DNA from 3 places in the Erwinia sp. HDF1-3R genome. Region 1 is predicted to be linked to each of the others. Evidence: predicted binding sites of a transcription regulator. Region 1 holds the regulator's gene; each other region holds the start of a gene.
The links. Region 1 encodes ArgR, which controls arginine synthesis, uptake and breakdown. Its sites were predicted from a motif close to ANTGAATAAAAATACANT; they were not measured.
Positions count from the first base shown of each region.

Region 1 (7,529 bases):
CCGCAGGCTGCACCGGGGTGATTAAACCGGCTAACAATACGCCACTCTCTGCCTTTGCGCTGCTGGCGCTGGCAAAAAAAGCCGGGGTGCCGGACGGTGTGATTAACGCTGTTGCGGGCGATACGCACGCAATTAGCGATGCGATTATGGCCAGTAAAGCGGTCAGGAAGATCTCTTTTACCGGTTCAACGCAGGTTGGCAAACTGCTAATGCGTAATGCCGCCGAAACGATGAAAAAAGTCTCAATGGAGCTCGGTGGCAACGCGCCCTACATTGTTTTTGAGGATGCGGATATCGATGCCGCAGTCAAAGGGGCGATCGCCAATAAGTTCCGCAATGCCGGACAGGTGTGCGTCAGCGTTAACCGCTTTTATATTCAGAGTAACGTTTATGACAGGTTTGTGCGGCAGCTCGCCGATGAGGTGAGCAAGCTTAAGGTGGGCAACGGCATGGATGAGGGCGTGATTGTGGGGCCGCTAATCGAATCAGCAGCGGTAGATAAGGTTGAGGAACACGTCAATGATGCCATCGCGAAGGGTGGGCAGATCCTCACCGGCGGCGCACGACATGCGCTGGGCGGAAATTTCTGGCAGCCCACGGTGATTGCCGAAGCCAGTGAAAATATGCAGCTGGCCCGGGAAGAGACCTTTGGGCCGGTCGCGGCCTGTTTTCGCTTTGATAATGAAGAAGAAGTGATACGCCGGGCAAACGACACTGAATTTGGTCTGGCGGCCTACTTCTATACGCAGAATTTGCAGCGTGTATTTCGGGTATCCCAGGCGTTGGAAAGCGGCATGGTAGGGGTCAACGAGTGCGCGGTATCAACGGAAGTGGCACCGTTCGGCGGGATAAAAGAGTCCGGGCTGGGTCGTGAAGGGTCGGTGCTGGGGTTGGAAGAGTATCTGGAAGTGAAGGCCGTGCATATCGGTGGGCTGTAGATAAAAAAAGGCCCCGGGCAACCGGGGCTAAAGGATTCGCCATACTGACGAGGAATAACATGCCGCCTGTAGCCGCTGCGAGCCGATGAGGTCTTTCTCACGCCAGGCCTGCAATCATTGCCGATATTATTAACTGCACTTATTATTAATGTTTCTTTGTCACGCATCAGGCTTACTTACACTACCGGCAAAACGCAGGGATTACGTTCCCGGCGCGACTGTGGCTGCTAACTTTACTTAGATGAATAATCAGGTTTTTATTAACCCGGCTGGCTAAGTTAACACGCATTGATGCCGCGCAAAAACAAAAGTGCAATGATATCCCTGATGTGCGATATAAATGGCCCGGTTATTAAATCAGAACTCAGCAAGGATAATTATCGAACCTGGAATGCATTGGATTATTTATAAAGCTCGGCGGTAATGTGGTAATTACCCTCATTACGGGCTTCAATAACGCGATACGACGATGCCCCCTGTTCCTCAGCCTTCTGAGAAAGCTGCTGGCGCATATCGGTCGGTACGCCATCAATGCCGCTGATTGTCACGGTGCCCATCGATTGCAGATTTTGGCTGTCCGCCTGCTCCTGGGTTACCAGGTTAGCGGCGCTTGCACCGAATGAGAGAACGGCAGCCAGACTTATCATGCTTATCATTAATTTGGTTTTCATGGATATACTCCTCAGAGGACTCATTGGTAACCGGGCAGGATAATAAGCGATGATATTCTGGGGTTACCGTCTTTTACGATTGTTGTCTCAGTGACAATTCATTTAGCGAATATTTATGGCGCCAACATGTAGGGTAAATAACTGTGTAAAGTGCTTGATTCGGGCGACAAAGCATTACGTACAATTATTTATCTATGCCAGTTTATTTATAAATTTCCGCCGTTGCGTGATAGGTATTATTCATATTCGCTTCAATTACGCGATAGGCAGATGCGCCCTTGTCATCAGCTTTCTGGTTAAGCTGCTGACGAATATCCATTGGTGTGCCTGCTACACCGCTTACGGTGATAGTCCCCACCGCCTGTAGATTTTGTGCCTGCTCAGAGTTGATTAGCTCAGCGGCGCTGGCACCGAAAGAGAAGGCTGATAACAGGGTCATAGCAACAATTGCTTTGGTGATTTTCATGGTTTTATTCCTCGTTACTGTTTTTATTTTTCGTTTGCTGTGATTTGCATCACGAAGACAAGTATAGAACTAATAACGTAAAAAATTAATAGCAAGCTAATAATAAAATGGCGGGTAAGCCTCGCCCGGAAGCGGTTTTTAATAACTTTAGGTTATAACCAGTGCTTATATTTTCGCCACTCACTGTTAAATCCATGTAAAAACATCGTGATATGTGAATTTATCTTTTTGTGCGTTTATTTGTGGTGGATCACACTATGAGACGGAAGTATTGGAGTATTTCACGTTGCATAGTCGGCAATCAGGCAGTTGATAATAGCGGCAAGGGCAAGGGCAAGGGCAAGGGCAAGGGCAAGGGCAAGGGCAAGGGCAAGGGCAAGGGCAAGTACGAGGATAAAGGTGGAAACGAGTAAACAATTAAGAATGAGGATGAAGCTGTTAAGGGATTAGGTGGCTGGGATTAACAGGTTAAGGATTGGGGTTTGGGGTTTGGGGTTTGGGGTTTGGGGTTTGGGGTTTGGGGTTTGGGGTTTGGGGTTTGGGGTTTGGGGTTTGGGGTTTGGGGTTTGGGGTTTGGGGTTTGGGGTTTGGGGTTTGGGGTTTGGGGTTTGGGGTTTGGGGTTTGGGGTTTGAGGTTTGAGGTTTGAGGTTTGAGGTTTGAGGTCAAGGGGCGAGGGGTTAGGGATTAAGGGGTTAAGGGTGTAAGCCCTAAAAGGGTGAATGGAGAAAAGGGTAAGAATAAAGCATGAGGGGACGGTGGGCGTCTTAGAGGAATAAGCCAGCGGAGGCTGGCTATCAGGTAAGGGGCACAGGCAAGTTTAAGCAGGTTGCGGAAACCCGACTAACCCTGCTTATAACTCCTGCTCAAAGAGCATGAGGATCGCCTGGTAGAGCTGTTTGACGGTAAATGCGCGGGCGGGTGTGACAAATATGGTGTCATCGCCGGCGATCGTGCCGAGGATCCCCTCAGCCTTACCCAGTGAATCCAGCAGGCGTGCAATAAGCTGGGCTGCGCCAGGGCTGGTGTGAATGACCACCAGCGCATCGTTATAGTCGATGTCCAGCACCAGATTCTTCAGTGGGCTGGTCGTCGTGGGAACGCCCAGTTCGGCAGGAAGGCAGTAGACCATTTCCATTTTTGCATTACGTGTACGCACCGCACCGAACTTGGTCAGCATACGGGAAACTTTAGACTGGTTGATATTGTCGAAACCTTCTTCCTGAAGGGCGGCAACAATTTCGCTCTGTGAGCTGAATTTCTCTTCTTTAAGTAAGGCTTTGAACGCCTTGATAAGATCTTCTTGTTTTGATGGATTACGCATAAGTTTCCGCAAAAAATTCAGAGGTCAGGGGCATTCACGCCGCTATATAGCATTACTATGCATATAGATGAATATTTATGCAAGCTCGGACGTGGTGGCAGTGGCTGGCATTGCCCCGGGATCGGGAGTCTGGCAAACTTTTTACCAGAAAACAATCGTTCGCCCATCGACGTGGCTTGGCTAATAAGTAAACGATTTGTTATCAGATTGATGTTGTTCTGATAAGCTTAATGGGTGTAATGTAACGCCGAATAAGGTCTTATATACTGCTGTTATCTCCAGACTGATGTCAGAAGCATTTGAGTCATATTATCCACTCAATCTGGTATGAGCGCCTGAGCCCAAATTAGACTAAAAAACGTCGCTATCCCCTCGCAGGTCGTCTATGTTCATTACCGGATGGAATAACAGCACTTTACGTTCACAATAATAAGGAGTTTAAGATGAAAGTTGCAGTTCTCGGCGCAGCTGGCGGTATTGGCCAGGCTCTCGCACTTCTGCTTAAAACCCAGCTTCCGGCAGGTTCAGAACTCTCTCTGTATGATATTGCTCCCGTTACCCCTGGTGTGGCAGTCGACCTCAGTCACATCCCTACTGCCGTCAGTATTAAAGGCTTCAGTGGTGAAGACGCCACGCCTGCGCTGCAGGGGGCCAACGTCGTGCTTATTTCCGCTGGCGTCGCCCGCAAGCCCGGAATGGATCGTTCAGATCTGTTTAACGTCAACGCCGGTATTGTGCGTAACCTGATTGAACAGGTTGCCAGCACCTGTCCGCAGGCATTAATCGGTATTATCACTAATCCGGTGAACACCACCGTTGCCATTGCGGCCAGCGTGCTAAAAAAAGCGGGCGTTTACGATAAAAATAAACTCTTTGGGGTCACCACCCTGGATATTATCCGCGCCAATACCTTTGTTGCCGAACTCAAAGGTAAAAATCCTGCCGACATTAATGTTCCGGTCGTGGGCGGCCATTCAGGCGTCACCATTTTACCTCTGCTGTCACAAATTCCTGGCGTGACGTTCTCTGAGCAGGAGGTTATTGACCTGACTAAGCGTATCCAGAATGCCGGTACGGAAGTGGTTGAGGCCAAAGCGGGTGGCGGGTCGGCGACGCTTTCCATGGGGCAGGCGGCCGCGCGTTTCGGTCTGTCGCTGGTCCGTGCGCTGAACGGTGAAAGCAACGTGGTTGAATGCGCCTATGTGGAAGGCGACGGCGAACACGCACGTTTCTTCTCTCAGCCGCTGCTGCTGGGCAAAACCGGCATTGCGGAGCGTAAGCCTATTGGCACGCTGAGCGCCTTTGAACAGCAGGCGCTTAGTGGCATGTTGGATACGCTGAAAAGCGATATCGCGCAGGGCGAGGCGTTCGTTAAGTCATAACCTGAGCGGGCCAGCTGAGGCTGGCCCCTGACCTGATTCAGCTCGTTTTCGTTAACTTCCCGGATATTCCATCACGGTAACCGGCAGGGTTATTTTTTTGCCGTCGCGCAGAATTTCGATGTTAATCACCGTTCCCGGACGAATTTCAGCGACCTGATCCATCGTCTCCAGCGGTGAAAGGGCTGGCTGTTGATTCACGCTGATAATGACGTCACCCCCCGTCATCCCCGCTTTCGCGGCCGGTCCGCCCGCTGCAACTTCGGTCACCCAGATCCCCTGAATATGAGCCAGGCCGTTATCGGCTCCGCGAGGCTGCGGTCTGTCCCGCACGGTAATGCCAATAAAGCCCCGGATTACCCTGCCATCGCGAATCAGTTTACCCATGATCTTTACGGCCAGAGCCGTGGGGATGGCAAAACCTATCCCTTCAGGGGTTTCACCATCGTTACTTTTATCAAAGGAGAGCGTGTTGATCCCCATCAGCTCACCCAGCGAGTTAATCAGTGCGCCCCCCGAATTGCCCCGGTTAATAGAGGCATCGGTTTGCAGGAAATTTTGATAGCGAGAAGGACTCAGGCCCACGCGGCCGGTTGCGCTGATGATCCCCTGCGTCACCGTCTGGCCAATGTTGTAGGGATTGCCTATCGCCATCACCAGATCGCCAACGTGAGCGGTGCGTTTAGGATTGATGGGGATGACGGGTAAGCCCGGCGCGGTGATTTTTAGCACGGCAAGGTCGGTAAGGCTGTCTGAACCTACCAGCTGGGCGTCATAGAAGTGTCCATCCTGCAGGGCGACGATAATTTGCTCAGCATCGTTAATCACATGCTTGTTGGTCATAATATAGCCACGCGGGTCCATGATGACACCCGAGCCGAGCGTTCGGACGCCCATATTTCCGCTGGTCGTATTTGCGCTGCGATTATAGACGTTGACCACCGCAGGGGCTGCGCGGCGGACGGCCATATTGTAGCTGACCGGGGCCTGATCGGCGCTGTCGTCCTTTTGTGAGATAAGGTTGCTGCCAATTCTCAACGCCGGTACAGCTGCCAGTAGAAGACCAGCCACCACCAGGCCGAGAAGCACCGAACGTAAGAGTTTAGTAAACATGGCTTTAACAGTTGAGTGATTGAACGTGCGGCAGAATAGCACGACTTGAGCGGACACGCAGGTGTCCGCATCATGATTTAACGCAGCAGCAGATAGATACTTTCACCGCCTCTGATGACGTTCAGTGCCAGCAGAGGCGGTTTGGCTTCAAGCTGCTTACGCAGTTCGGCAAGATTCTGTACCCTGGTGCGATTTACGCCCACGATAACGTCATCTTTTTGCAGGCCGGACTGTTCCGCCGGGCTGGCTTTCGTTACCGCATTGACGCTTATCCCTTTGGTGCCATCTTTGGCGGCTCCGTCGATCAGCGTTGCACCCTCCAGGGCGGGCGTCATCTGCTCTGCATGCGTCACCGGCTGGCTGCTGGTTTCCAGCTTCACGGTGAAGGTGAGCGGCTTACCTTCGCGCACCAGGCCGACCTTAACGTCTTTGCCCGGCGGGGTCGTGCCAATTTTAACCCGCAGAGCGGCAAAGCTCTCTACCGGCTTATCATCCAGGCTTACGATGATATCGCCAGCCTTGATGCCCGCTTTAGCCGCGGCAGAATTCGGTAGCACCTCATTTACAAAGGCGCCGCGCTGAATATCAACGTTAAATGCCCGCGCCATATCTGCGGTCATCTCAGTGCCTTTAATTCCGAGCTGCCCTCGCTTCACTTCACCGAACTCGATCAGCTGCTGAGCCAGGCCCATCGCCATATTGCCCGGAATGGCAAAGCCAATACCGATGTTGCCGCCGGCAGAGGAGAGAATGGCGGTATTTAAACCAATCAGCTCGCCATTCAGGTTGACCAGCGCGCCACCGGAATTACCCCTGTTGATGGCGGCATCGGTCTGGATAAAGTTCTCCAGCCCTTCAAGGTTAAGGCCGCTGCGGCCCAGCGCGGAAACAATCCCCGAGGTGGCGGTCTGTCCCAGACCAAAAGGGTTCCCGATGGCTACCGCAAAATCACCTACTTTAAGCTGATCCGAGTCGGCCACTTTTATCTGGGTTAAGCCTTTTGCGCCCGCAATCTGGATAAGCGCGATATCGGTTTGCTCATCGCGGCCAATCAGCTTTGCATCAAATTCCCGACCGTCGCTGAGCTGAACGCTGATTTTATCTGCGCCGCTGACCACATGATTGTTAGTGAGTATGTAGCCTTTATCAGCATTTATAACCACGCCGGAGGCCAGCCCTTCAAACGGCTGGGCCGGGTTGTCATTGCCCTGTCCATTTTGCTCTCCCTGACCAAAGAAGCGTCTGAGCGGCTCAGGGATAGCCTGAGCCTGCGTCTGGGTTCCCTCCACATGCACGCTAACCACCGCGGGCAAGACTTTCTCAAGCATTGGCGCAAGGCTTGGCAGCGGCTGCCCTGCTATCTGTGCGGGTAGCGTCGCCGATGCCGGCGCGGCTACGGTCAGGCTCATAACACTCAATGCTAGTGCGCTTAACAGTAAGGATTTCTTCTTCATCGCTACGACGCTCTCGCTGGAAGTAAAGTGGGAAGATAGATGTTAACAGGGCGGTGAATGCGTCCGTCAGTATTGCCGACGGTTAAAACAGGGCGCTGGAGGGCGCCCATGCTGAAGCTTACTTGTTCTGTGCCGGGCGCTCGCCGCGCAGTAATCCGGTAGCACTGTCCGGGTAGTCACGCGGCA
Region 1 is NZ_CP155071.1:4,323,970-4,331,498, reverse strand. It holds gene AAGR22_RS19650 (NAD-dependent succinate-semialdehyde dehydrogenase) at 1-938, shown strand, start outside; gene yhcN (peroxide/acid stress response protein YhcN) at 1,340-1,609, opposite strand; gene yhcN (peroxide/acid stress response protein YhcN) at 1,812-2,075, opposite strand; gene AAGR22_RS19635 (hypothetical protein) at 2,333-2,488, shown strand; gene argR (transcriptional regulator ArgR) at 2,927-3,397, opposite strand; gene mdh (malate dehydrogenase) at 3,841-4,779, shown strand; gene degS (outer membrane-stress sensor serine endopeptidase DegS) at 4,831-5,889, opposite strand; gene degQ (serine endoprotease DegQ) at 5,967-7,343, opposite strand; gene zapG (Z-ring associated protein ZapG) at 7,462-7,529, opposite strand, start outside.

Region 2 (7,529 bases), 400 kb from region 1:
CTGCTCTACGTCGCGCTGACGCGTTCAGTCTGGCACTGTAGCGTGGGCATTGCGCCGCTGGTAAAGGGTAACCGGAAAAAGGAAGGGAACAGCGACCTGCATCTCAGTGCGGTAGGTTACCTGCTGCAAAAAGGTGAGGCGGCAGATGCGGCCAGCCTGCGTCAGTCTTTACTGGAAATGGAAAATGAAGCCGTTGAGCTGGTTATTCCCGGTCATCCCGATGATGAGCCCTGGCGACCACAGCAGGCGGTGCCGGACGCGCTCAGCAGCCAGTCTGTTACCCGCCAGCTTCGCGATGAGTGGCGCATCACCAGCTATTCAGGCTTGCAGCAGCATGGGCACTCCGTCACCTTCGACCTGCTGCCCAGGCTGGATGTCGATGCCGCGGGCGAGGCACAGCCGCAGCTGGCTGTTCAGCTGACGCCGCATACCTTCCCGCGCGGCGCAGCACCGGGGACATTTCTTCACGGCCTGTTTGAAAATATTGATTTCACCCAGCCGGTTGAGGAGGCGTGGCTGGCTGAACAGCTCACCTCGCAGGGGCACGACGCGGCCTGGCTGCCGGTAGTGCAGCAGTGGCTGATGCGTATTCTGCAAACGCCGCTCAACGAGACCGGGGTGACGCTCAGTCAGCTGGCCCCTGACAAGCGTCAGGTAGAGCTGCAATTTTATCTGCCTATCCAGCGGTTAATGAGCGCGGAGAGTCTTGACCGGCTTATTCGCCACTACGATCCGCTCTCAGCGGCGTGTCCGCCGCTTAACTTCCAGCAGGTGCAGGGCATGCTGAAGGGCTTTATCGACCTGGTCTTCATCTGGCAGGGCAAATACTACCTGCTGGACTATAAATCTAACTGGCTGGGGGCATCCGGCGACGACTACACGCCCCAGGCAATGGCGCTGGCGATGCAGTCCCACCGCTACGATTTACAGTATCAGCTCTATACGCTGGCGCTGCACCGCTATCTGCGCCACCGACTGGCCGACTATGATTTTGAACAGCATTTTGGCGGCGTTATTTACCTGTTCCTGCGGGGCGTGGACGGAACGGCCAGTGACAATGGCCTTTATCGCACGCGGCCATCGGCTGAATTTGTTAACGCGCTGGACGCGTTATTTGCAGGGAAAGAGCGGGAGGGCGCATGGCTAAAATAGCGGAACTGCTGCTGGCTGCCAGTCAGCAGAAACTGCTGCGAGCGCTGGACGTGCAGTTTGCCAGAATGATTGCCAGCGAGGCCCAACCCGCGCTGATGCTGGCGGCAGCCTGGGTAAGCGCAGAGGCAGGAGAGGGGCATGTGTGCCTGCCGCTTACCACTTTTACCGAGCAGTCGCTGTTTGGCGGACGGCACCCGGAGCTGGCCCGCCTGATGTGGCAGGCCGCGGGTGACCCGGACTGGCTTACTCTTCTGCCCGACGAGGCGGCGGTGGGCGACGGTTCAACCGCCACGCCGCTGGTGCTTCATCAGCAGCGTCTCTACCTGCATCGGATGTGGCTTTCTGAAGGGCAGGTGGCCCGGTTTATTCTCGGTCAGGCTGCGGCTCACCGACTGGATGAACGCGCGCTGCGCGCTGCGCTGGACAGGCATTTCGGCCAGCAGGCCGATGACTGGCAGAAAATTGCCGCCGCCGTGGCGCTGACCCGTCAGATTTCGATTATTTCGGGTGGCCCGGGTACCGGTAAAACCACCACCGTCGCCAAATTACTGGCCACGCTTATCTCGCTAACGGATTCGCTGCGCATCCGGCTGGCGGCGCCGACCGGCAAGGCGGCGGCCCGGCTGACCGCATCCCTCGGGGCGACGCTACAGGGTCTGGATATTGATGAAGCGGAGAAGCAGCGGTTCCCCACTGAAGCGACGACCCTGCACCGACTGCTGGGCGCGGTGCCGGGCAGTCAGCGGATGCGCTATCATGCCGGTAACCCACTGCACCTGGATTTACTGGTGGTGGATGAAGCGTCAATGGTCGATCTGCCAATGATGGCAAATCTGATTGCAGCGCTGCCGCAGCAGGCAAAAGTGATTTTTCTGGGCGATCGCGATCAGCTGGCCTCGGTAGAAGCGGGGGCGGTGCTGGGGGATATCTGTCGCTGCGCGGAAGCAGGCTACAGCAGTGAGCGCGCGGCGGAACTTACCCGGCTGACGGGCTGTACCCTCGCGGGCGAGGAGAGTCCACATGCGCCTGCCGTGCGTGACAGCATTTGCCTGCTGCGCAAAAGCTACCGCTTTGATGCCTCTTCGGGTATTGGGCAGCTGGCGCTGGCCGTTAATGGCGGTGACACCCGTCGGATGGAAAAAGTCTTTGCCGCTGGATACAGTGATATTGAACGCTTCCCGCTGAGCAGCAGCGAGGAGTACCAGCATCTGCTCAGCGCCTGCGTGGAGGGCTATCGACCTTACCTGCGAAGTCTGTCTCAGGGCCACAGTCCTCTGGATGTGATTAACGAGTTTGGCCATTTTCAGCTGCTCTGTGCGCTGCGTGAGGGACCATTTGGCGTCACGGGGCTGAATGAGCGTATTGAAGCCTCTCTCCAGCTTAAGGGCCTGATCCGCCGCGCGCCTGGCGGCAGTAAGTGGTACGTCGGGCGGCCGGTCATGATTGCCCGCAATGATAGCGCCCTGGGCTTATTTAACGGCGATATTGGCATTGCGATGAATGACGAAGAGGGTGCGCTTAAGGTATTTTTCCCGCTACCTGATGGCAGCATTAAAGCCGTGCAGCCCAGCCGTCTGCCCCCGCATGAGACGGCTTTTGCCATGACGGTGCATAAGTCACAGGGCTCGGAATTCAATCATACGCTGCTGATACTCCCCAGCCAGTTCACGCCGGTGCTGACGCGTGAACTGATTTACACTGCCATCACCCGGGCGAAGCAGAAGCTGTCGCTTTATGCGGACAGTGGGGTACTCAACAGCGCGGTGCGCATGCAGACGCAGCGTCGCAGCGGGCTGGTCGATCGCCTGACGGAATAGGGTGTCTGGCGGCTGGCTGACCGGCGGACAGAAAAACTTCGCCTGGCGGCCTGGCTGACCGCCGGACATAATAATTACGCCTGGCGGGCATGACGCAGATCGGCCATCAGGACCTTTGAGCGGCGCTGGTAGTTATACATCTGCTTTTTACTCTCGGGCAGCTTGTCGATATCTACCGGCATAAAGCCGCGCTCCTGGAACCAGTGAATGCTGCGGGTGGTCAGCACAAACAGCTTTTTCAGCCCCATCTGCCGTGCCTGAAGGGCTACGCGCTCCAGCAGGGCCTCGCCTCGTGACGAGCTGCGGTAGTCAGGATGCACTGCAACGCAGGCCATCTCGCCAATCTCCTCTTCCGGGAAGGTATAGAGGGCTGCACAGCCAATGGTCAGGTTATCGCGCTCGATGATGGTAAATTTATCAATCTCCATCTCAAGCTGTTCGCGGGAACGGCGTACCAGAATTCCCTGCTGCTCAAGCGGGCGGATAAGCTCCAGAATTCCGCCGATATCATTGATGGTAGCGCGGCGGATCTGCTCGGCGCTTTCCATGACGATCTGGGTGCCAATCCCATCGCGTGAGAACAGCTCCTGAAGCAGGGCGCCATCTTCCTGATAGCTAATCAGATGGCTGCGGCGCACGCCGCTGCGGCAGGCTTTGACCGCACCGCGCAGAAAACGCACCGTCCCTGACAGGTAGTCATCTTCCTTTTCCAGCGCCTCAATGCGCTGCTGTGCGTCATTAGGGAAAAGCTCGGAGATAACGTTGCCTTCGCTGTCCGTGACGCCCTGACCGGAACAGAAGCCAATCATCTTCTCTGCCTTAAGCTTAATCGCGAGCTGCGTCGCCACCTCCTCTGAGGTGAGATTGAAGCTCTCCCCGGTGACGGAAACGGCCACCGGCCCCATCAGCACAATTGCGCCGCTGTCCAGCTGCCGGTGAATCGCCTCTTCATCAATACGGCGTATGCGCCCGCTATGACAATAATCCACGCCCTCATCCACCCCCAAAGGCTGCGCAATGATGAAGTTGCCGCTCACCACGTTGATATGAGCGCCCTGGAGAGGGGTGTTATTGAGACTCATCGACAGGCGGGCGGTGATATCAAGCTGCAGGCGTCCGGCTGCCTGCTTGACCAGCTCCAGCGACTGCGCATCGGTGACGCGGGTATACTTGTGGTAAAGGGGTTCAAGCTGGTGTTCGGCCAGGTTCGCATCAATCTGTGGGCGCGCACCGTAGACCACCACCAGACGAATGCCCAGGCTATGGAGCAGCCCAATATCATTAACGATGCCGGAAAAATTTTCATGCTCTATGGCTTCGCCGCCAAGCATGATGACGAAGGTTTTACCACGGTGGGCATTGATATAGGGGACAGTATGGCGAAAACCCTGAACCAGCTCGGTACTCCGTTCCTTCACGACAAACCCTTAATGAATTATTATTCGGTAAAACTGTATTTTTATTCTTTTTAGCCTGCAGAAGCAAGCGGCAATTGTTACCGACTTTCAATCAACGTGATTACACAGTTAACCAGAAGTGCCACCGGGCCTCGCAATTTAGAGATGACACTGGCAGCCTGTTTCGCTACAGTTTTCACCCTGCACGCTATCTGGCTGTTTTTACCTCATAGTAGACCAGACTGGATTTTTTAACCCATGGAACAGCACACTGGAATAGCATGACCGATTTACCTTCACCTGGCCGACGCCGCTGGCTTAAGTGCGCGGGAGCCGTCTGGCTGCTCAGCGTCAGCAAGATTGGCCTGGCAGCAACCCCGCTGGTGGCGATCCGCATCTGGCCTTCTTCCACCTATTCCCGTTTGACGCTGGAATCCACCTCTCCGCTTAAATACCGGCAGTTCGCACTCAGTAAACCCGAGCGGGTGGTGGTGGATATTGAAAATATGCATCTCAATGCCCTGCTGAAGGGCGTGGGAAATCTGGTTCGCAGCGACGATCCCTATATAAAGAGTGCGCGGGTGGGGCAGTTCAGCGCCAATACCGTCAGGCTGGTACTGGAGCTCAAGCAAAACGTTACGCCGAAAGTCTTTACGCTGGCTCCGGTCGCCGGGTTCAAAAACCGGCTGGTTCTGGATCTCTATCCGGCCAGTAATATGAGTCATCACCACGAGGACGACCCGCTGCTGGCCCTGCTGGACGAATATAATAAGGGGGATTTAGCGCAGCACACGCCTGCCAAAACGCCTCTACCGGGCAGGGCAGGTAAAGACCGGCCAATGATTATCATGCTCGATCCGGGCCACGGAGGCGAAGACTCCGGCGCGGTGGGCAAACACAAGACGCGCGAAAAAGACGTGGTGTTGAAAATTGCCCGCCGTCTGAAAAGCCTGATTGATAAACAGCCCAATATGCGCGCCCTAATGACGCGTAATGAGGACGTTTTTATTCCGCTACAGGTCAGGGTAGCAAAGGCGCGCAGGCAGCGTGCGGATCTGTTTATCTCCATTCATGCCGATGCCTTTACCAATCGCGCGGCACGCGGCTCCTCCGTTTTTGCGCTGTCGACGAAGGGGGCCACCAGCGCTGCGGCGCGTTTTTTGGCCCGCACGCAAAACGAATCCGATCTGATAGGCGGCGTCAGTATGAGCGGTGACCGCTATCTCGACCACACCCTGCTGGATATGGTGCAGCGTCTGACCATCAACGACGGCCTGAAGCTGGGTAAGGATGTGCTAAGGCATATGGGGAAAATCAACCACCTGCACAAGAAAACCATCGACCAGGCGGGTTTTGCGGTGCTGAAAGCCCCGGATATCCCCTCAATTCTGGTCGAGACGGCGTTTATCAGTCACCCCGAGGAGGAGAGAAAACTACGCACCGCCCATTTTCAGCAGCAGGTCGCCGAAGCCATTCTGGCGGGGATTAAAACGTGGATCGCCAGCAGCGCTGCCCATCACCGGGTAAAATAACAGAATCAGTAAGACAGCGTCCTTTTCCGTGGGGCGCGAGTGGGCATATGCGACGGCGTTAGCCCTGCGGGAGCGGATAAGAGTGGAATTAGCCTGGCGGGAGGGGATAAAAGAGGTTTGGCAAACGCCAGAAACAAAAAAACACCCGTTAAGGTGTTAAGTTGGTTGCGGGAGCCGGATTTGAACCGACGACCTTCGGGTTATGAGCCCGACGAGCTACCAGGCTGCTCCATCCCGCGTCCGTATACTACACCTGCCGCTTCCGTCACGACAGCTTTTCTTTTTACCGCTTCTCACAGGGAGAATTGGTTGCGGGAGCCGGATTTGAACCGACGACCTTCGGGTTATGAGCCCGACGAGCTACCAGGCTGCTCCATCCCGCGTCCGTATATTACACCTGTCGCTTCCATCACGACAGCTTTTCTTGCTTACTGCTTCTCACAGGGAGAATTGGTTGCGGGAGCCGGATTTGAACCGACGACCTTCGGGTTATGAGCCCGACGAGCTACCAGGCTGCTCCATCCCGCGTCCGTGGAAGCGCACTATACGCCGAGTGGCTTTTGATGCAACCCTATTTTGCAATAAAGTCATGAAAATAGCGCCTTCTGCTCACTTTATCAACGCTCTGCTCTATTGTTACACTATGGTGAGGGAACTTTTCCGTCGGCACGTTTAAATCTGGGGAGGGCTTTGCTATCTTCGGCCAGGAATTCCGCATAAAGGTAAGAGAACAATGAAAGGACGTTGGGCGAAGTATGCAGTAACCGGGGCGCTAATCGCCCTGCTGGCGGGATGTTCTTCAAAACCTACCGACCGTGGGCAGCAGTATAAGGATGGCAAACTGGACGCGCCTCTGGGACTGGTTAATCAGCCCAATGCAAAAGGCCGGCCGGTGAACGGGAGAGACTTTGCCGATCAGGTGACGGAAATCAAATACGCTTCGCCCGCCATGTTCTCGCGTAATACCAGTACCTTTAATGCTATACAGGGCTGGCTGATGGCGGGTGGCGATACGCGCCAGCTGCGTCAGTTTGGACTTGATGCTTACCAGATGGAAGGCATGGATAATTATGGCAACGTGCAGTTTACCGGTTACTACACGCCGGTTATTCAGGCGCGTTACACCCGTCAGGGTGAGTTCCAGTACCCGCTATACCGCATGCCCCCGCGCAGCCGGGGTAAAAAACTGCCTTCCCGGGCCGAGATATACAGCGGCGCGCTGGGCGATCGCTACGTTATCGGTTACAGCAACTCCCTGATGGATAACTTCATTATGGACGTGCAGGGAAGCGGCTACGTAAATTATGGCGACGGACGCCCGCTAACCTTCTTCGGCTACGGCGGTAAAAACGGCCACGCGTACCGCAGCATCGGTAAAGTGCTTATCGACAGGGGAGAGGTAAAGCGGGAGGATATGTCGATGCAGGCTATCCGCAAGTGGGGCGAGGAACACAGCCCGGCCGAGGTGCGGGAACTGCTGGAGCAGAATGCCTCATTCGTTTTCTTTAAGCCGGAGAACTTTACGCCGGTTCGCGGGGCCAGTGCGGTACCGCTGGTGGCAAAGGCCTCGGTCGCATCCGATCGTTCGCTCATCCCACCGGGTACTGCTCTGCTGGCGGAAGTCCCGCTAC
Region 2 is NZ_CP155071.1:3,926,686-3,934,214, reverse strand. It holds gene recB (exodeoxyribonuclease V subunit beta) at 1-1,152, shown strand, start outside; gene recD (exodeoxyribonuclease V subunit alpha) at 1,140-2,969, shown strand; gene argA (amino-acid N-acetyltransferase) at 3,044-4,387, opposite strand; gene amiC (N-acetylmuramoyl-L-alanine amidase AmiC) at 4,648-5,898, shown strand; tRNA gene AAGR22_RS17855 (tRNA-Met) at 6,061-6,137, opposite strand; tRNA gene AAGR22_RS17850 (tRNA-Met) at 6,205-6,281, opposite strand; tRNA gene AAGR22_RS17845 (tRNA-Met) at 6,350-6,426, opposite strand; gene mltA (murein transglycosylase A) at 6,632-7,529, shown strand, end outside.
Region 2: argA (amino-acid N-acetyltransferase) is a predicted target of ArgR. The motif match lies at 4,420-4,437, and genes of this name have one in related genera.

Region 3 (7,529 bases), 630 kb from region 1:
TCGCCATCGAAATCACGTAGGCGGCAATAGAGCCTTTCGGCGCTTCGGCGGCGACGCGGCAGGTATCCAGCACTTCGCGGGTCTCGTCGCCAGGCGCCCAGTTACGCGGCAGCAGCGGGCGTTTGGAGTTGAGCTCGCGGATCAAAAAGGCCTGCTTGTCAGCCTCAGACCAGCTTTCATAATCCCCCAGGCCCAGATAACGGGTGATTTCCGCAATCGCTTCGGTGTGGCGGGTGCTTTCCTGACGGATATCGATACGCACCAGCGGCACGCCGAAACATTTCACGCGGCGTAGCGTATCCAGCAGCTGTCCATTGGCGATAATACCCATACCGCATGCCTGGAGCGATTGATAGCAGGTATAAAGCGGGTCCCATAGCTGCTCGTTGGCGATCAGCAGGTCGGCAGGGCGCGGCGGCTCTTCACCCTTCAGACGCCGTTCCAGCCACTCCTGGGTGCTCATCAGCTGGCCGCGCAGCTTTTTCATGATTTCGCGATAGGGTTCAAGCGCCTCAGGATTGCCGCACAGGGTACGGACCTCCGGCGAGCACTCGGACATCGACAGCTCAGAAACCAGCACTGCGATATCGCGCAGGAACAGGTCGGTGGCTTTCCAGCGGCTGAGTAGCAACACGTGGCGGGTAATATCTGCGGTGACGTTAGGGTTACCGTCGCGGTCGCCGCCCATCCATGAGGTAAACTGCACCGGAACGAAGTCCACCGGTAGCCTGACGCCGAAGGAGGCTTCCACCTGTTCGTTCAGCTCGCGCAGGAAGTGGGGAACGCCCTCCCACAGGCTGTTCTCGACCACCGCGAAGCCCCATTTCGCCTCATCCACCGGGGAGGGACGATATTTTCGGATCTCATCGGTATGCCAGGCCTGCGCGACCAGCTGGCGCAGACGACGCATAATCTGTGCGCGGTCATAATCGGATAAATCGTTATGATCCAGCTGTTTCAGACAGCTGTTGACCTCCACCAGCTTATGAATCAGGGTGCGGCGGGTAATTTCCGTTGGATGTGCGGTAAGCACCAGCTCCAGCGACAGGGATTCTATGGCTTCACGAATGGCGGCATCGGTCAGGTCGGGCTGCTGTTTGAGGCGATCGAAGACCTTTGCCAGCATCTCCGGGTGATTAGCCCCTTCGCCCTGCGGGGAGATGGTGTGATATTGCTCGGCAACGTTGGTTAAATTCAAAAACTGACTGAAGGCGCGGGCGACGGGCAGCAATTCATCATTAGAGAGGTTTTGCAGCGTGGAAAGCAGCTCCTGGCGGTGGGCATCATTGCCCGCACGTGATGACTTTGAGAGCTTACGGATAGTTTCCACCCGTTCAAGGATGTTTTCGCCCAGCGCATCCTTAATGGTATCGCCGAGCAGTTTGCCGAGCATACTGACATTACTTCGCATTGCGGAATATTGTTCGTTCATATCACCCCTGACGCCCTTCTGGTTTTTGTCATTATCTTTCACCGTTGCCGGCATAACGTTGATGTTTATCTAGCCACGTTCGCTGCCATTCGTCAATTGACTTAAAAATGTCCTGTGATGGCTAAATAACAGGAATTTATGGGTTTTATTGCGGATGGCAGAAATGCTGCACTACCTGAGCAATCAGCTCCCGGGTTGGCTTGATAAAGGCGGTATCAATATATTCATCCGGCTGATGTGCCTGATTGATAGAGCCAGGCCCCAGAACCAGCGTCGGGCATATTTCCTGAATAAACGGCGCTTCTGTACAGTAGTTGACCACTTCCGTTTCCGTCCCCAGCAGTTTTTCCACCACCTGAACCAGCTGATGCTCGCGTGGGCATTCGTATCCCGGAATAGGAGGGTGCAGTTCACTTACCGTTACCCGACCAGGCCAGCGCTCGCTCACGGGTGCCAGGGCTTCATTGAGCAGTCCGTCAAGCTCCTTCAGCGACAGGCCAGGCAGCGGGCGGATATCCATATGCAGTTCGCAGCAGGCGCAGATACGGTTTGCCGCATCGCCGCCGTTGATATGGCCAAAGTTCATGGTCGGATAGGGGATAGCGAAACCGTCATGATGGTAGCGCGCCTTGAGCGTCTTACGCAGGCCCATCAGGTGGGTAATGGACTCATGCATCAGTTCAATCGCATTGACGCCGCGTGCGGGATCGCTCGAGTGGCCTGACTGTCCCTGAATGCGAATCGCCTGGGAGAGATGGCCCTTGTGGGCGCGCACCGGCTTCAGCGAGGTTGGCTCGCCGATAATTGCGCAGTCAGGGCGGATCGCGGTGGTTTCCGAGAAGTATTTCGCGCCAGCCATGGTGGTTTCTTCATCCGCCGTCGCCAGGATATAGAGCGGTTTTTCCAGCGTGTTGAGATCAATGTCGCGCAGCGCATCTAAAATGAAAGCAAAGAAGCCTTTCATATCGGCGGTTCCCAGTCCGTACAGCTTATTGTCGTGTTCGGTCAGGGTGAAGGGATCGCGGGTCCAGCGGCCATCGTCAAAGGGAACGGTGTCGGTATGGCCCGCTAACAGCAGGCCGCCCGCGCCGCTGCCGGTTTTTGCCAGCATATTGAATTTGTGACGCGTACCGGGAACGGGCTGGACCTCCACGCTGAAGCCCAGATCCCGGAACCAGCCCGCGAGCAAACTGATTAAAGTTTCATTACTCTGATCGATGGCGATATCGGTTGCGCTGATGGAGGGGGTGGCAATCAACTCGCGGTAAAGCTCGATAAAAGGCGGTAATTTTGTCTTCACTGTTGACAGTCCTTGCGTTAGGATAGTATCAATATTCATGCAGTATTAGTGAATAAAAATACATTAATGGCGTGCGGATGGAAACCGATTAATCTTCCCTGTCCTGCGCCGATCGCCTGGGAATACAGTGGAAGGCCGCTGCAGCCCGGAATTTTCTGACCAGGAAAAGGTGTCAGTCTGATGTTGAATACGTTGATTGTGGGTGCCAGTGGCTATGCTGGCGTTGAGCTGGTGACGTATCTGAACCGTCACCCCCAGGTGAACATAACCGCTTTAGCGGTTTCAGCGCAAAGCCCCGACGCAGGAAAATTGCTTTCTGAGCTTCATCCACAGCTGAAAGGCATCGTCGATTTGCCGCTACAGCCGATGAGCCGGCCAGAGGAGTTTGCTGATAAGGTCGACGTGGTTTTTCTTGCCACCGCCCATGAAGTCAGCCACGACCTTGCGCCAGCCTTTCTGGCGGCGGGCTGCGTGGTGTTCGATCTCTCGGGTGCCTTCCGCGTCAACGATCAGAGCTTTTACAGCCGTTATTACGGCTTTGCCCATCAGCAGCAGACGTGGCTGGATAAAGCCGTCTATGGGCTGGCAGAGTGGCAGCATAACAGCATTAAAGAGGCCCAGCTGATCGCCGTACCGGGCTGCTACCCGACGGCGGCGCAGCTGGCGTTGAAGCCGCTGGTGGAAGCCGGTCTGCTCAACGACGCCCAGTGGCCAGTGATCAATGCCACCAGCGGCGTCAGCGGTGCCGGGCGTAAAGCGTCCGTCAGTACCAGCTTCTGCGAAGTCAGCCTGCAGCCCTATGGCCTGTTCAATCATCGTCATCACCCTGAAATCACCGCCCATCTTGGGATCCCGGTGATCTTCACCCCGCATCTGGGCAATTTCCCACGCGGCATTCTGGCGACCATTACCTGCCGTCTGAAAGCGGGCATCAGCGCTGAGGATGTGGCTGAGGCGTTTCATAACGCCTACCACGATAAGCCGCTGGTACGGCTGTACGATAAAGGCGTACCGTCTATTAAAGGGGTCGCCGGGCTGCCGTTCTGTGATATCGGTTTTGCCGTGCAGGGTGAGCATCTGATCGTGGTAGCGGCAGAGGATAACCTGCTCAAAGGCGCCTCTTCCCAGGCGGTGCAGTGCCTGAATATTCGTTTCGGTTTCCCGGAAACAGAGTCACTTATTTAATCAGCGAGTAGCGAAATGACGAATCCTCTTATTATCAAACTCGGTGGCGTACTGCTGGACAGTGAAGAAGCGCTGGAAAAACTCTTCTCTGCGCTGGTGAGCTGGCGTGAATCGCATCAGCGTCCGTTGCTTATCGTGCACGGTGGCGGCTGTCTGGTGGATGAGCTGATGAAAAAGCTCTCTCTGCCGGTGCAAAAGAAAAACGGGCTGCGCGTCACGCCTGCCGATCAGATCGACATCATTACCGGTGCGCTGGCCGGCACCGCAAATAAAACCCTGCTGGCCTGGTCGAAGAAACACGGTATTGACGCCGTTGGCCTCTGCCTGGCCGACGGCGGTATCGTGGAGGTTGAACAGTTCGACCCGCAGCTGGGCCACGTGGGGCAGGCGGCGCCCGGTTCGCCTAAGCTCATTACAACGCTGCTGACCGCGGGTTATCTGCCGGTTATCAGCTCCATCGGCATTACCCAGCAGGGTGAGCTAATGAACGTTAACGCTGACCAGGCGGCAACGGCTCTGGCCGCGACCCTGGGAGCGGACCTGATCCTGCTGTCTGACGTGAGCGGTATTCTTGACGGCAAAGGCCAGCGTATTGAAGAGATGACGGCGGCGAAGGCCGAAGCGCTGATCGCCCAGGGGATCATCACCGACGGCATGGTCGTCAAAGTAAATGCCGCGCTGGATGCCGCCCGCACGCTGGGGCGTCCGGTGGATATTGCCAGCTGGCGTCATGCAGAACAGCTGCAAAACCTCTTTAACGGCGTGTCAATTGGCACCCGGATCCTCGCTTAACAGAATGTTCAAGGAAAAGACAATGCAAGATAAGAGCATAAAAAAAATCGTTCTGGCTTACTCCGGTGGTCTGGATACCTCTGCCATTATTCCATGGCTGAAAGAGAACTATGGCGGCTGTGAAGTCGTGGCCTTTGTTGCGGATATCGGCCAGGAGCGTGGCGATCTGGAAGGCGTTGAGCAGAAGGCTATCCAGTCGGGTGCCTCTGAGTGCCACGTGGTTGACCTGCGCGAAGCCTTTATCAGCGACTACGTTTACCCCGTGTTGCAGACCGGCGCCCTGTATGAAGGTACCTATCTGCTAGGCACCTCAATGGCCAGACCTATCATCGCCAAAGCCCAGGTTGAGCTGGCGCTGAAAGTGGGTGCGGATGCGCTGTGTCACGGCGCAACCGGTAAAGGCAACGACCAGGTGCGCTTTGAAACCACCTACACCGCGCTGGCTCCCCAGCTTGCCGTCGTTGCGCCATGGCGCGAGTGGAACCTGCGTTCCCGTGAAGCGCTGCTGGACTATCTGAAGGAGCGCAACATTCCGACCACGGCCTCGCTGGAAAAGATCTACAGCCGTGACGAGAACGCCTGGCACATCTCTACCGAAGGTGGCGTATTGGAAAGCCCGTGGAACGCGCCAAATAAAGATTGCTGGGTATGGACAGTCGACCCGCTGGAAGCGCCGGACCAGCCCGAGCAGGTCACCGTTTCCGTTGAGAAAGGGCGCGTGGTTGCGGTTAACGGCGAGGCACTCAGCCCGTACAAGTGTCTGGAAAAGCTGAACGTGCTGGGTGCTAAGCATGGTGTAGGCCGTATTGATATCGTAGAAAACCGTCTGGTCGGCATTAAGTCGCGCGGCTGCTATGAAACGCCCGGTGGCACCATTATGGTGAATGCGCTTCGCGCCGTTGAGCAACTGGTATTAGATCGCGATAGCTTTAAGTGGCGCGAGCAGCTGGGGCTTGAGATGTCCTACGTGGTTTACGATGGCCGCTGGTTTGCGCCGCTGCGTAAGTCTATCCAGGCCTCCGCTGAGGCACTGGCGGAAGAGGTAAATGGCGAAGTAGTCCTGCAGCTGTACAAGGGGCAGGTGACGGCGATTCAGAAGAAATCCGCCAATAGCCTCTACTCTGAAGAGTTTGCTACCTTCGGCGAAGATGAGGTCTACGACCATCGTCACGCGGGTGGGTTTATCCGGCTGTTCTCACTTTCTTCACGTATTCGCGCGCTGAACGAAAAAAAATAGGTATTCGGATTGCCGGTACGCACAGGCATTGGGGACGGATAAAGTCCGTTCCCCCTACCGGCATCAGTGACAACGACTTAACGAATTAAAGGGAGCACTGACATGGCACTTTGGGGTGGACGGTTTACACAGGCAGCGGATCAACGCTTTAAGCTGTTTAACGACTCGCTGCGCTTTGACTATCGTCTGGCAGAACAGGACATTGTGGGATCCATTGCCTGGTCCAAAGCGCTGGTAACGGTCAATGTTCTGACGTCGGAAGAGCAGCAGCAGCTGGAGAGTGCACTGACCGTGCTGCTGGAAGAGGTGCGGGCTAACCCGCAGCAGATCCTGGAAAGTGATGCGGAAGATATTCACAGCTACGTGGAAAGCCGCCTGATTGACAAAGTGGGGGCGCTGGGTAAAAAACTGCATACGGGCCGCAGCCGCAACGATCAGGTTGCCACCGATCTCAAGCTGTGGTGCAAAGCTCAGGTGAATGAGCTGCTGATGGCGACCCGACAGCTCCAGCAGGCCCTGCTCACCACCGCTGAGGCTAATCAGGACGCGGTAATGCCCGGCTACACGCATCTTCAGCGTGCGCAGCCCGTCACCTTTGCCCACTGGTGTCTGGCCTACGTCGAGATGCTGGCGCGTGACGAGAGCCGCCTGCAGGACACCCTGAAGCGTCTGGACGTCAGCCCGCTGGGCTGTGGCGCGCTGGCGGGCACGGCCTACGAAATCGACCGTGAACAGCTGGCCGGTTGGTTAGGCTTTGCCTCCGCCACGCGTAACAGCCTGGATACGGTATCTGACCGCGATCACGTGCTGGAACTGCTCTCTGACGCTTCCATCGGCATGGTTCACCTGTCGCGCTTTGCTGAAGATCTCATCTTCTTCAATACCGGTGAGTCCGGCTTTGTTGAGCTGTCAGACAAAGTGACGTCCGGCTCTTCCCTGATGCCGCAGAAGAAAAACCCGGATGCACTCGAGCTGATACGGGGTAAGTGTGGCCGCGTGCAGGGTGCGCTGACGGCGATGACCATGACGCTGAAAGGGTTGCCGCTGGCCTATAACAAGGATATGCAGGAAGATAAAGAGGGGCTGTTCGACGCGCTGGATACCTGGTCAGACTGCCTGCATATGGCCGCGCTGGTGCTGGATGGCATTCAGGTGAAGCGTCCACGCTGTCAGGAAGCGGCCGAGCAGGGCTATGCCAACGCCACCGAACTGGCGGACTACCTGGTGGCAAAAGGTGTCCCTTTCCGCGAGGCGCACCATATTGTCGGCGAGGTAGTGGTGGTCGCCATCACGCAGGGCGTGGCGCTGGAGGCACTGCCGCTTTCTGATCTCCAGGCATTCAGCAGCGTCATTGCAGCGGATGTTTACCCGATTTTGTCGCTGCAATCCTGTCTTGATAAACGTAATGCGAAGGGGGGCGTTTCACCTCATCAGGTTTCGCTCGCCATCACTGATGCGAAAAATCGGCTGCGGTAGCGGCCTGGCGTCTTATTTTCTGTAGCCGGTGACGGCATACTGGCGTAATGCAATGATTCCGCCTTCCCATAATCCGGGAATTTAAAAAGGGATAAGATCGACGTGCA
Region 3 is NZ_CP155071.1:152,646-160,174, forward strand. It holds gene ppc (phosphoenolpyruvate carboxylase) at 1-1,432, opposite strand, end outside; gene argE (acetylornithine deacetylase) at 1,578-2,732, opposite strand; gene argC (N-acetyl-gamma-glutamyl-phosphate reductase) at 2,913-3,917, shown strand; gene argB (acetylglutamate kinase) at 3,933-4,709, shown strand; gene AAGR22_RS00745 (argininosuccinate synthase) at 4,732-5,946, shown strand; gene argH (argininosuccinate lyase) at 6,049-7,422, shown strand.
Region 3: argC (N-acetyl-gamma-glutamyl-phosphate reductase) is a predicted target of ArgR. The motif match lies at 2,780-2,797, and genes of this name have one in related genera.